Regions from separate parts of the Pseudomonas wenzhouensis genome, predicted to be linked through region 3. Evidence: riboswitches for the same ligand, from Rfam matches in the RefSeq annotation. Region 3 holds a riboswitch; each other region holds the start of a gene.

The links. Region 3 has a riboswitch for cobalamin ahead of J7655_RS19275 (energy-coupling factor ABC transporter permease). Riboswitches for the same ligand answer to the same signal wherever they lie in the genome.
Region 1: it holds a riboswitch for cobalamin, as region 3 does, so the genes downstream of both, J7655_RS18025 (TonB-dependent receptor domain-containing protein) here and J7655_RS19275 (energy-coupling factor ABC transporter permease) in region 3, are expected to answer to the same signal.
Region 2: it holds a riboswitch for cobalamin, as region 3 does, so the genes downstream of both, cobO (cob(I)yrinic acid a,c-diamide adenosyltransferase) here and J7655_RS19275 (energy-coupling factor ABC transporter permease) in region 3, are expected to answer to the same signal.

Annotation. Positions count from the first base shown of each region.
Region 1 covers NZ_CP072610.1:3,871,898-3,876,052, forward strand. Annotated here, with positions in the region: gene dxs (1-deoxy-D-xylulose-5-phosphate synthase) at 1-1,854, shown strand, start outside; cobalamin riboswitch at 1,927-2,132, shown strand; gene J7655_RS18025 (TonB-dependent receptor domain-containing protein) at 2,221-4,068, shown strand; gene J7655_RS18030 (cobalamin-binding protein) at 4,133-4,155, opposite strand, start outside.
Region 2 covers NZ_CP072610.1:2,840,222-2,844,376, reverse strand. Annotated here, with positions in the region: gene J7655_RS13015 (C40 family peptidase) at 1-410, shown strand, start outside; gene J7655_RS13010 (hypothetical protein) at 417-737, shown strand; cobalamin riboswitch at 777-987, shown strand; gene cobO (cob(I)yrinic acid a,c-diamide adenosyltransferase) at 1,178-1,789, shown strand; gene J7655_RS13000 (cobyrinic acid a,c-diamide synthase CobB) at 1,789-3,081, shown strand; gene bluB (5,6-dimethylbenzimidazole synthase) at 3,078-3,731, shown strand; gene cbiB (adenosylcobinamide-phosphate synthase CbiB) at 3,735-4,155, shown strand, end outside.
Region 3 covers NZ_CP072610.1:4,123,638-4,127,792, reverse strand. Annotated here, with positions in the region: gene J7655_RS19285 (acyl CoA:acetate/3-ketoacid CoA transferase) at 1-63, opposite strand, end outside; gene J7655_RS19280 (GntP family permease) at 198-1,583, opposite strand; cobalamin riboswitch at 2,047-2,246, shown strand; gene J7655_RS19275 (energy-coupling factor ABC transporter permease) at 2,286-2,969, shown strand; gene amn (AMP nucleosidase) at 3,066-4,155, shown strand, end outside.

The DNA.
Region 1 (4,155 bases), 250 kb from region 3:
ACGCCGCTGCTCGACAGCGCCAACACGCCCGACGAACTGCGCCGCCTGGCCGAAGCGGACCTGGAAACCCTCGCTGACGAACTGCGCCAATACCTGCTCTACAGCGTTGGCCAGAGCGGCGGGCACTTCGGTGCCGGGCTCGGCGTGATCGAGCTGACCATCGCCCTGCACTATGTCTTCGACACCCCCGATGACCGCCTGGTGTGGGACGTCGGCCACCAGGCCTACCCGCACAAGATCCTCACCGGTCGTCGCGAACGCATGGGCACCCTGCGCCAGAAGGACGGCCTGGCCGCCTTCCCGCGACGCAGCGAGAGCGAGTACGACACCTTCGGCGTCGGCCACTCCAGCACCAGCATCAGCGCGGCGCTGGGCATGGCCATCGCCGCCCGTCTCAAGGGCGAGAAGCGCAAGAGCGTGGCGGTGATCGGCGACGGCGCCCTGACCGCCGGCATGGCCTTCGAGGCGCTCAACCACGCCACCGACGTCAACGCCAACATGCTGGTGATCCTCAACGACAACGACATGTCGATCTCCAAGAATGTCGGCGGCCTGTCCAACTACCTGGCCAAGATCATCTCCAGCCGCACCTACGCCAGCATGCGCGAGGGCAGCAAGAAGATCCTCTCGCGCCTGCCCGGCGCCTGGGAAATCGCGCGCAAGGTCGAGGAACACGCCAAGGGCATGCTGGTGCCCGGCACCCTGTTCGAAGAACTGGGCTGGAACTACGTCGGCCCGATCGACGGCCACGACCTGCCCACCCTGGTGACCACACTACGCAACATGCGCGACCTCGACGGCCCGCAGTTCCTTCATGTGGTGACCAAGAAGGGCAAGGGTTTCGCCCCGGCCGAGCTTGACCCCATCGGCTACCACGCCATCACCAAGCTGGAGCCGGTAACGCCCGTCGCCGCGCCCAAGAAACCCAGCGGCCCGAAATACTCCAACGTGTTCGGCCAGTGGCTGTGCGACATGGCCGAGCAGGACGCGCGCCTGGTCGGCATCACCCCGGCGATGAAGGAAGGCTCGGATCTGGTGGCGTTCAGCGAGCGCTTCCCCGAGCGCTACTTCGACGTCGCCATTGCCGAGCAGCACGCCGTCACCCTCGCGGCCGGCATGGCCTGCGAAGGTGCCAAGCCGGTGGTGGCAATCTACTCCACCTTCCTCCAGCGTGCCTATGACCAACTGATCCACGACGTCGCCGTGCAGCACCTCGACGTGCTGTTCGCCATCGACCGCGCCGGCCTGGTCGGCGAAGACGGCCCGACCCACGCGGGCAGCTTCGACCTGTCCTACCTGCGCTGCATCCCCGGCATGCTGGTGATGACCCCGAGCGACGAGAACGAGCTGCGCCGCATGCTCACCACCGGCCACCTGTTCGACGGCCCGGCCGCCGTGCGCTACCCGCGCGGCAGCGGCCCCAACGCGCCGCTCGATGCTGGCCTGGAGCCGCTCGAGATCGGCAAGGCGGTGGTGCGTCGTCAGGGCCAGGGCGTCGCCCTGCTGGCCTTCGGCGTGCAACTGGCCGAAGCCCTGCGCGTCGGTGAAACGCTGGATGCCACCGTGGTCGACATGCGTTTCGTCAAACCGCTGGACGAAGCCCTGCTGCGCGAACTGGCAGACAGCCATGGACTGCTGGTGACTCTCGAGGAAAACAGCATCATGGGTGGCGCCGGCAGCGCGGTCAGCGAATTTTTCGCCGCCGAGAACCGCCAGGTACCGATGCTGCACCTCGGCCTGCCGGACTACTACGTCGAGCACGCCAAGCCGAGCCAGATGCTTGCCGAGTGCGGCCTCGACGAAGCCGGCATCGAACGTGCGGTACGTGAGCGTCTCAGCCTGCTGCAAGCCTGAGCATGAAGCCCGCTCATCGTTGAATGAGCGGAGCTTGCTTGTCATTCATACGCGCGCACACTAAGGTGCGCGCCATTCATGTTCCGCCAGGGTGCGCTGCGCAAGCAGTGTTAAACGGGAAGTCGGTGCGCTCATCACGAGCAATGCCGACGCTGCCCCCGCAACGGTAATCGACTGCAAGCCTCGGTGCTTGCGCCACGTCCAACAGCCACTGGGGCAACCTGGGAAGGCGGATCTGGGTCGAGAGCCCGGAGACCGGCCAAGGCGGTGCGACTGGTGTTGCGGAGGGCGACACGGTCAAGCGCCGCCTGTCCGCGCGCTTGCGCCTGCCCTCCTCGAACGTCTGCCGACCTTTGAGGAAAGAAAATGAAACTGTCACGCCTGGCCCTGGCCATTACTCTCGCGCCCGCTCTGTCATGGGCGGCCGAGCCCTATCTGAGCGAGCCTCTGGTGGTGACCTCCGGGCGCCAGGCCGAACCACTGGCGCAGGCCACTGCCGCCACCACAGTATTCCAGCGGGCCGACATCGAACGTCTGCAGGTCAGTAGCGTCGCCGAGTTGCTCGAACGCGTCCCCGGTATCAGCGTCGTCCGCACGGGCGGCGCCGGCAGCCAGACGGGCGTCTTTCTGCGCGGCACAAGCACTGCACAGACTCTGGTACTGGTCGATGGACAACGCATCGCGGCAGCCTCAAGCGGCACCAGCAGCCTGGAGTTTCTCGCCCCCGAGCAGATCGAGCGTATCGAAGTGGTACGCGGCGCCCGTTCCGCGCTGTATGGCTCCGACGCCATTGGTGGGGTAATTCAGATCTTCACCCGTCAGGGCGATGGCCGGAGCCTCAAGCCTTACGCGCGCCTGGCGGCAGGCAGCGACAGCACTTACCAGCGCAGCCTTGGTCTGGCCGGCGGCGACCAGCGCACTCGCTTTCACCTGGGTGCGGCCCTGGACGAGACGGCCGGCATCGACGCCACCCGCGACGGTTTCGGTGCCAATGGCGACGACGACGCCTACCGTAACCGCTCGCTCAGCCTGAATCTTTCGCACCGCTTCGATGAAACACTGCAGGTTGGCTTCAATGCGCTCGATCAGCGCGGGCAGGTGGAATACGACGATGTCTTTACCGGCCTGCTACCGACAACGGACTTTCAGCTCAGCAGCCTTTCCGGGTTCATCGATGGCCGCTTCAACGAGCACTGGAGCAGCCGCCTGGAACTGGGTCACAGCAAAGACCAGCGCGAAACGGGGGATGGCTCGTCGGCAGCGCCAGACTATTCATTTTTTACCTACACCACCTATCGCGACGCTGTGAACTGGGTAAACACCTTGACGCTCACCGATAACCAGCAAGTGCTGGTCGGTGCTGATTGGTACGAGGATCGCCTGCACAGCAGTACAACCTTCGCCGAGGACTCGCGCTGGAACCAAGCGGCCTTCGCGCAACACCGCTACATCGGCGACACCTTCTCGACCGAGCTGGGGCTTCGTCACGACAAAAACCAGCAGTTCGGTAGCGAGAACATCTGGAACGCGGCGCTGACCCTGCCACTGGATAATGCCAACGACCTGATTCTGTCCTATAGCGAAGGCTTCCGTGCGCCGACCTTCAATGACCTCTACGACCCGTGGTATGGCAATCCCGAGCTGCAAGCCGAGCGCTCTGAAAGCTACGAGCTGCAATGGCGTAGCCGCTATAGCGACACAGGTTCATTGCAGGCTTCCGTGTATCGAACCGAAATCGAAGATGCCATCGTCTTCGACGAAAGCTTCATTCCACAGAACATCCAGACAGCCCGGATCAATGGCTTCGAGGCCGCCATGCAACAGGAGCTGTTCGGCTGGCAGAGCAATCTCGCTCTGGCCCTGATCGACCCACGTGACCGCGACAGCGGTCATACCCTGCTGCGCCGGGCCAAACGCACGCTGAGTCTGGACCTTGACCGCCGCTTCGGCGATGTGTCGCTTGGCGCAGGCTGGCGTGCGATCAGTGGTCGCTATGATGATGCCGACAACGAAATCGAGATGAGCGGCTATGGCCTGCTCAGCCTGCGCGCCGCCTGGCAGGCCAATGAGGAACTCGGGCTGAGCCTGAAGCTGGATAACCTGCTGGACAAGGACTACGCAGAAGCAACCTACAGCACACCCAATGGCCGTTTCGGCTACAACAGCGCCGGCCGCACCGCATTATTCGCCGTCACCTGGACGCCGCAACTCTGACCTCGGTGCGCACGGCGCACCCTAGCATCGCTGTAGGGTGCGCCGTGCGCACCGCCTGAAGGGGCTACCGCGCAGCCGCCATCCGCT
Region 2 (4,155 bases), 1.3 Mb from region 3:
ACCTGGGTGGCGCAGAGGATGTGCTGTTTCGTGCGCTGGGGCTGGTCGGTACACCTTACCGCTACGGCGGCAACACCCCGGAAGGCGGCTTCGACTGCAGCGGCCTGATCGGCTATGTCTACCGTGATGCCGCCGGCATCAGCCTGCCGCGCTCGACGCGTGAACTCATTGCCATGCGTACACCTGCGGTGCGCCGCGATGCATTGCAGAGCGGGGATCTGGTGTTCTTCGCCACCAATGGTGGTCGCGCCGTCAGCCATGCCGGTATTTACGTGGGCGATGGGCGTTTCGTCCATGCACCGTCCACTGGCGGTACCGTACGGCTGGACAGCCTCGACAATGTCTACTGGCAGCGCGTCTATCTCGATGCCAAGCGTGTGATCACGCCCGAGCTTGCCCGTAACCCCTGATCCGTCATGGTCGAGCCCATCCGCCTGCCGCCTCAGCCGGAGGTCTGCGAGTTGTGCGCGCGACCTGTAGCGCTGACGCGTCACCATCTGATTCCCAAGGCCCTGCACGACAAACCCTATGTGCAGAAGCGTTTCGATCGTCATCAGCGCATAACGGCGACGCTCTGGGTGTGCCGTGCCTGCCACAACCAGATTCACCGACTCTTCAGTGAAAAAGAGCTGGCACTGACCTACAACAACCGGGGCCGGTTGCTGGCCGATGATCGCTTGCGCACCTTTGTCGAGTGGCTGGCCAGTAAACCGCCGGGCTTTACGCCCAGGCATTGAGGCGTCCCGGCGTTGACGTGCAGGGCTGCCAGCCTCTACCCTGCGCGCCTTGCTTCAGGTGCCCCTGCGCCATCATCCGTGATGGCGCAGGGGTGAAACAGGGAAGCCGGTCCGAATGCCGGCGCTGCCCCCGCAACGGTAGGTGAGTCAAACACCGCTCAAAGCCACTGTGCACTGCACGGGAAGGCGCGGTGCCGAACCTTTGGGTTCACTCACGAGCCCGGAGACCGGCCTGTCGCAGTTTCACGGCATCGCGGAGGGCGTTGTCCGGCCAACGCTCCGGTTCTACCGGGGCGTTCGTGTTTTTTCGTCTTCCGCTTGCCTGACCAGCCATTGGCGCCTGGATGAGTGCATGCGGATCGTCGCGATCTTTTTGCTCATGACCGTTCGTACTGTTCGCTGAACAGGCGGCGCGGGTGCCTGACGTGCAGGAGCACAGCATGAGTGAGACCGCCGAACGCGATGCCCGCCACAAGGCACGCATGCAGCGCAAGAAAGCCCTGATCGACGAGAAGATCGCCCAGGCCCAGGACGAATACGGCCTGCTGCTGGTGCACAGCGGCAATGGCAAGGGCAAGAGCAGCAGCGCCTTCGGCATGGTTGCGCGCGCTCTGGGTCATGGCATCAAGGTCGGTGTGGTGCAATTCATCAAGGGCGCGGCCAGCACTGGCGAAGAGACCTTCTTCCGCCGTTTTCCCGAGGAAGTCAGCTACCACGTGATGGGCGAGGGCTTCACCTGGGAAACCCAGGATCGCCAGCGTGATATCGCCAAGGCGCAGGAAGCCTGGGCGGTGGCCCGGCGCCTGCTCAGCGATGAGTCTGTCGGCCTGGTGGTGCTGGATGAACTGAATATCGCCCTCAAGCACGGCTATCTCGAACTGGATGCGGTGTTGGCGGATATCGAAGCGCGGCCGCTGCTGCAGCATGTGGTGGTGACTGGGCGTGGCGCTTTGCCGGGGATGATCGAGGCGGCTGATACCGTCACCGAAATGAGCCTGGTCAAGCATGCCTTCAAGTCCGGGGTGAAGGCGCAGAAGGGCATCGAATTCTGATGACGACACGTCACTGTCCGGCGTTGCTGATCGCCGCCCCGGCTTCCGGCCAGGGCAAGACCACCGTCACCGCTGCCCTGGCGCGTTTGCATACGCGCCAGGGGCGGCGGGTGCGGGTGTTCAAGTGTGGCCCGGATTTTCTCGACCCGATGATCCACGCCCGCGCCAGTGGCGCACCGGTGTACCAGCTCGATCTGGCCATGGTCGGCGAGGCTGAGAGCCGTCGCCTGCTGTGGCAGGCCGCCGGCGAGGCCGATCTGATCCTGATCGAAGGGGTGATGGGGCTGTTCGACGGCAAGCCCTCGGCGGCGGATCTGGCCCGTCATTTCGGCGTGCCGGTGCTGGGCGTGATCGACGGTGCGGCCATGGCGCAGACCTTCGGCGCCCTGGCTCATGGCCTGGCCACCTTTCAGCCGGACTTGCCCTTTGCCGGCGTGCTCGGCAATCGCGTTGCCAGCACACGCCACGGCGAGATCCTGCGTGATGCGCTGCCGCCGAGCATTCGCTGGTTCGGCGCCTTGCCGCGCAGCGCTGCGGTGGAGCTGCCGAGTCGGCATCTGGGCCTGGTGCAGGCCGCTGAGCTGGCCGATCTCGATGCGCGCCTTGACGCCGCCGCCGATGCCCTGGCCGCCAGCGCCAACGTCGACCTGCCGCCTGCGCTGAGCTTCGCCGCGCCGCCGTTCGATGAGCCTGCGCCCCTGATGAAAAATGTGCGTATTGGCGTGGCGCGTGATGCCGCGTTCGCCTTTTTATATCAAGCCAATCTCGACCTGTTGCTGGCGCTCGGTGCCAAGCTGCATTACTTCTCGCCACTGGCTGACAGCAGGCTGCCGGAGGTGGACAGCCTATACCTGCCCGGTGGTTATCCTGAGCTGTACCTGGCCGAGCTGGAAGCCAATCAGGCCATGGCCGCAGCGATTAGGGCTCATCACCAGGCTGGCAAACCGCTGCTGGCTGAATGTGGCGGCATGCTCTATCTGCTCGATGAACTGCGCGACAAACAAGGCGTTAGCGGGCGCATGCTCGGCTTGCTGGCAGGCAGCGCTGCGTTGCAGCCGCGGCTAACCGCTTTGGCCCTGCAGGCAGTGACGTTGCCGGAAGGCGAGCTGCGTGGTCATAGCTACCATCACTCGCGCCTGGACAGCCCGCTCGAGCCGCTGGTACGCGGCCGCTGCCCGAATGGCAAGCCGGTAGCCGAGGCGGTGTATCGCCTGGGACGGCTCACCGCCAGCTATATCCACTTCTACTTGCCGTCCAACCCGGAGGCGGCCGCCGCGCTGCTGCGTCCATGAGCGAGCACGCCTTCAGCCTTGAGGAGCGTGCAGCGGTGTACCGCGTCATCGCCGAGCGTCGCGATATGCGCCATTTCAACGGTGGCGAGGTGCCGGCCGAGGTATTGGCGCGTTTGCTCGAAGCCGCTCACCACGCCCCGAGCGTCGGCCTGATGCAGCCCTGGCGCTTCGTGCGCATCCGCGATGTGCAACTGCGTGAGGCGATCCATGGGCTGGTGGAGGCCGAGCGGGTGCGCACCGCCGAAGCCCTGGGCGAACGCAGCGACGCGTTCATGCGGCTGAAGGTCGAGGGCATTCGCGATTGCGCAGAATTGCTGGCGGTGGCGCTGATGGAGGGGCGCGAGAAACATGTCTTCGGGCGACGCACCTTGCCGGAAATGGATATGGCTTCGGTAGCCTGCGCCATTCAGAATCTGTGGCTGGCTGCGCGTGCCGAAGGGCTCGGGCTGGGCTGGGTATCGCTGTTCGACCCCGAGGCGTTGGCCGAGCTGCTGGGGATGCCAGCCGGCAGCAAGCCGGTGGCATTGCTGTGCCTTGGTCCGGTGGATGCCTTCTATGAAAAACCCATGCTGGTGCAAGAGGGCTGGGCCACGCCCCGACCTTTGAATCAGCTGCTGTTCGAGAATCGATGGGGAGAACAGGGTGACTGAACCATGAGCCTGGCGCTGATCACCTTCGCCGGTGTGGCGCTGGACGCCTTGCTGGGCGAGCCGCGCCGCGCGCATCCGCTGGTAGCCTTCGGGCGCCTGGCCGCGCGTCTGGAGCAGCGTTTCAACCCGGCTGGCAGTGGCTGGCGCAGCCACGGCGTCACGGCCTGGTGCCTGGCGGTGCTGCCGCTGACGCTGCTCACCTGGCTGCTGGTACAGGTGAGCGGGGTGAGCTGGGCAGTGGAGATTCTCGCACTGTATTTCGCCCTGGGCCTGCGCAGTCTGTATGAGCATGCGCAACCTGTTGCGCAGGCGCTGCGTCTGGGTGACCTGCGGCTTGCCCGCGAGCGCGTCGGCTGGATGGTCAGCCGCAACACCGCTGAACTGGACGCTACCGGCGTGGCCCGCGCCGGCACCGAATCGGTGC
Region 3 (4,155 bases):
GGCCAGGTTGGCGTTGTCCGGGATGCGCGCCACGGCGGCGGCGGCGGTCATGATCTTGCTCATTGCGGGTACTCGTGACGAAGGGGTCATGTAGGCGCCGGCTTGCTGGCGATCCATGCGGTTCAAAGCATCGCCAGCAAGCTGGCGCCTACACCTTTTGCTGAGCGAAAGCGCAGCGTCTGGAAGGCTCTTATGGCTTAGAAGCTTCCAAACAGCGTGCCCAGGGTGATCACCACCGCCAGTGCCAGCAGCGGGAAGGCCACGGTGTTGACGAAGATGAATTTGTACGATTCGCGGTGAGTGAGCTTGCAGATCGCCAGCAGCGAAATTACCGCGCCGTTGTGCGGCAGGGTGTCCATGCAGCCCGAGGCCATGGCGGCGACGCGATGCAGCAGCTCGGGGCTGATGCCGGCAGCATTGGCCATTTCCAGGTACTGCTCGCCGAGGGTCTTCAGCGCGATGGACATGCCACCAGAGGCCGAGCCGGTGATGCCGGCGAGGATGTTCACCGCCACCGCTTCGGAGATCAGCGGGTTGCTGGAGACGCCCAGCACCAGGTCACGGATGATCACGAAACCGGCCAGCGAGGCGATCACCGTGCCGTAACCCACCTCGGCGGCGGTGTTGAGAATCGGCAGCATGGAGCCGAAGGCGCCGTCGTTGACGCTCTTCTTCAGATCCATCCAGCGCTTCCAGTGCATGGCGATCAGCAGCACGATGGCGGCGCCGAGGGCGACGATGATCGACCAGATACCGATCAGCGATTTGGCGTCCTGCAGGCCGCCGTATTCCGGTTTGGCCAGGTAGCTGGTGTCGACGCTCGGCAGAATCTGCTTGGCCATCAGGAAGTTCAGCGCGATCACCACGAAGATCGGCAGCAGTGCCAGCCAGAAGCCGGGAATGTTGCCGCGCTCCTCGCTGACTGGGTCGTCACGGTGTTCGCCGTAGCCTTCACCAGCGGCCATCATCTTGCGTGACTGCGCGGTGAGCCACCAGGTACCGAGGCCGAACATGATCAGCCCGCCAATCACCCCCAGACCTGGCGCGGCGAAGGCGTCGGTGCCGAAGAAGGGGTTGGGGATGGCGTTCTGAATCGCCGGGGTGCCGGGCAGCGCGGTCATGGTGAAGGTGAACGAGCCAAGGGCGATGGCACCGGGGATCAGGCGCTTGGGAATGCCCGCCTCGCGGAACAGCGCGGCGCCGATCGGGTACACGGCGAAGGCCACCACGAACAGCGAGACGCCGCCGTAAGTGAGGATGCCGCAGGCCAGCACGATGGCCAGGATCGCGCGCTCGCTGCCCACTTTCGCGACGATGCCCTGGGCGATGGCGCGGGCCGACCCCGAATCGTCCATCAACTTGCCGAACAGCGCACCGAGCAGGAACAACGGGAAGAACTGAATCACGTAGCCGCCCATGGCCTTCATGAACACCTGGGTGTAGGTGAGCAGCAGCAGGCCGACATCACCGGCGAACAGCAACGCTAGCAGAGCCAGCAGTGGGGCGAGGATCAGGACGTTGATGCCGCGATAGGCGAGGTACATCAACAGTGCGAGGGAAATCAGAATACCGAGGGTACCCATGGCTGGTTCCTTTTGTTGTTGTTCTAGCGGCTCAGGGCCGTTCTATCGTGAGCGCGCGGATACACCAGCGCGCCTCTGAGGTTTACAGAGCGAGAGTCGTGCCAGTGCGCGGTTGGGCCCTCTTGGAAAGTGCGCTAAGGCCTGTGGATAAAGGGGCGCAGCGGTTTATGACGGGTTCGGCGTGGCTGTTGCGGTGTTGAGTGGTTGTCCATTTTTCTGGACTTATTCCGATATCTTGGAATGCAAGGGCGAAATTCTGTCCAGGAAATTGGAATTTATGAGGCGCAGAATTAGAGCGCTGTTTCGTTTTGCCTGGGGTTCGCCGTTATGGTCCTGCTGGATTGTGCTGGCGTCGTAGGCAGGCGATCTCTGTGTTGGGGATCAATGGACGGATCTGCCAGGGTCTGCGATCAAGGTCGGGTAGCGACTCGAGGGCGAGCGCTGTCTTTTGTCAGAACGGCGGAGTAAGGTTGCCGCCGATGGTTCCGCCCGCACGTGCGTGCGGATGAAAAGGGAACAGGGTGCGGCGAGTCTCGCCAATTCCCTGGCTGCCCCCGCAACTGTAAGCGGCGAACGATGCCCGGATGCCACTGACTTCGGTCGGGAAGGCGGGCGAAGTGCCAAGCCGTGAGCCAGGAGACCTGCCATCGAATCCATCGATCCTCCAACTCGTCGCGCGGTGGGCGCGATCAAGGAACTTGCATGCATATCGAACCCGGTGTCGTCGAAGGCGCCAAGATCTTCCTCAGCTACGCAACCGCAGTCGGTGCCTTTGGCCTGACCGCCAAACTGGCGCGTGATGCCATTCGCGACAACGGCGGGGCGACCGCCCTGGCGCTGCGCAGCCTGCTGACCACCGCGCTGGTGTTCTGCTTCTTCGAGGTGTTGCCGCATCATGCGGTGGGGGTTTCCGAGGTGCATCTGATCCTCGGTTCGACCTTGCTCCTGCTGTTCGGCGCGGGGGCCACGGCCGTCGGTCTGGCGGCTGGCTTGCTGTTGCAGGGCTTGTTGTTCGCGCCGTTCGATCTGCCGCAGTACGGCATGAACGTCACCACCCTGCTGGTACCGCTGTGGGCCATCAGTGTGTTGGCCAAGCGTATCGTTGCGCCGGGCACCGCCTACGTCGACCTGTCCTACAAGCAGGCGTTGGCGCTGTCGACCGCCTACCAGGGCGGCATTGTTGCCTGGGTCGGCTTCTGGGCCTTCTATGGCCATGGCTTCACCAGCGATAACCTGGCCGCTGTGGGCAGCTTCGGCCTGGCTTACATGAGCGTGATCCTGATCGAACCGCTGGTCGACCTGGGCGTGCTGGCCGCTGCCAAGGCGCTGGCGCGTTTCAGTCAGGGGCCGCTGTTCAACGTGCGTCTGCACCAGGCGGCGGTCTGATGCAGTGCGCGGTGGCCGCTGGTTCGGTCGCCGCGCTAGGTTTTGCCATGAGGATGCAGGCAAGATGGGGGCGTTCGTTCTGCCAGGAAGATGCCTGTGAAAGCCTGCTCCGATGATTTCATCATTGCCAACACCCCCGAAGAGGCGGTCGACCGCCTTGCCGCGCTGCATCAGGAAGCCACCGGCGCCCTGAGCCACGCACTCAAGCGCTACCTCAAGGAACGCATCCGCCCGGATGCCAGCGAACACTGCCTGTTCCGCTACCCCGAATTGCGCCTGACCTACCTGTGCCAGGGCGAGGTGCCGACCACCGTGCGCGCCTATGCCAAGGTACAGGTGCCAGGCACCTACGCCATCACCGTGACCCAGCCAGCGGCCTTCCGTAAATACCTGCTGGAGCAGCTGCGCCCGCTGATGAATGACTTCACCTTGCGTGTCGAGGTCGGCCGCAGCCAGCAGAACATCCCTTACCCGTACGTGGTCGAGGGCGGCGATGAGCTGGCTGGCAGTGGCGTGACTGCCGCCGAGCTGGCGCGTGTGTTCCCCAGCACTGACCTGTCCGCCGCCACCGACGGTACCGCCGATGGCCTGTACGACTGGGAGAACATCGACCCGCTGCCGCTGGCGCTGTTCGACGCGGCGCGCACCGACTTTTCGCTCAAGCGCATCCAGCACTACACCGGCAGCGACTGGCGTCATGTACAGCCGTGGATCCTGCTGACCAACTACCACCGCTACGTCGACCAGTTCATCCGCCATGGCCTGGACATGCTGGTGAACGACTCACGCTTCACCCGCATGGTGCTGCCGGGCAACGTGGTGGTCGAGCGCGGCATGGCTGAAGGCGAAATGCAGGCGATCATCGAGAACGTGGTCTGGCACCGTTACCAGATGCCGGCCTACCACCTGCAGGCCAATGATGGCCACGGCATCACCCTGGTCAACATCGGCGTCGGCCCGTCCAACGCCAAGAACATCACCGACCACCTCGCCGTGCTGCGCCCGCACTGCTGGCTGATGATCGGCCACTGTGGCGGCCTGCGTCAGTCGCAGACCATTGGTGACTACGTGCTGGCCCACGCCTACATGCGCCGCGACGGCATTCTCGACCGCGTACTGCCGCCGCACATTCCGCTGCCGGCGCTGGCCGAAGTGCAGCAGGCGCTGCAGGAGGCGGCCAAGCAAG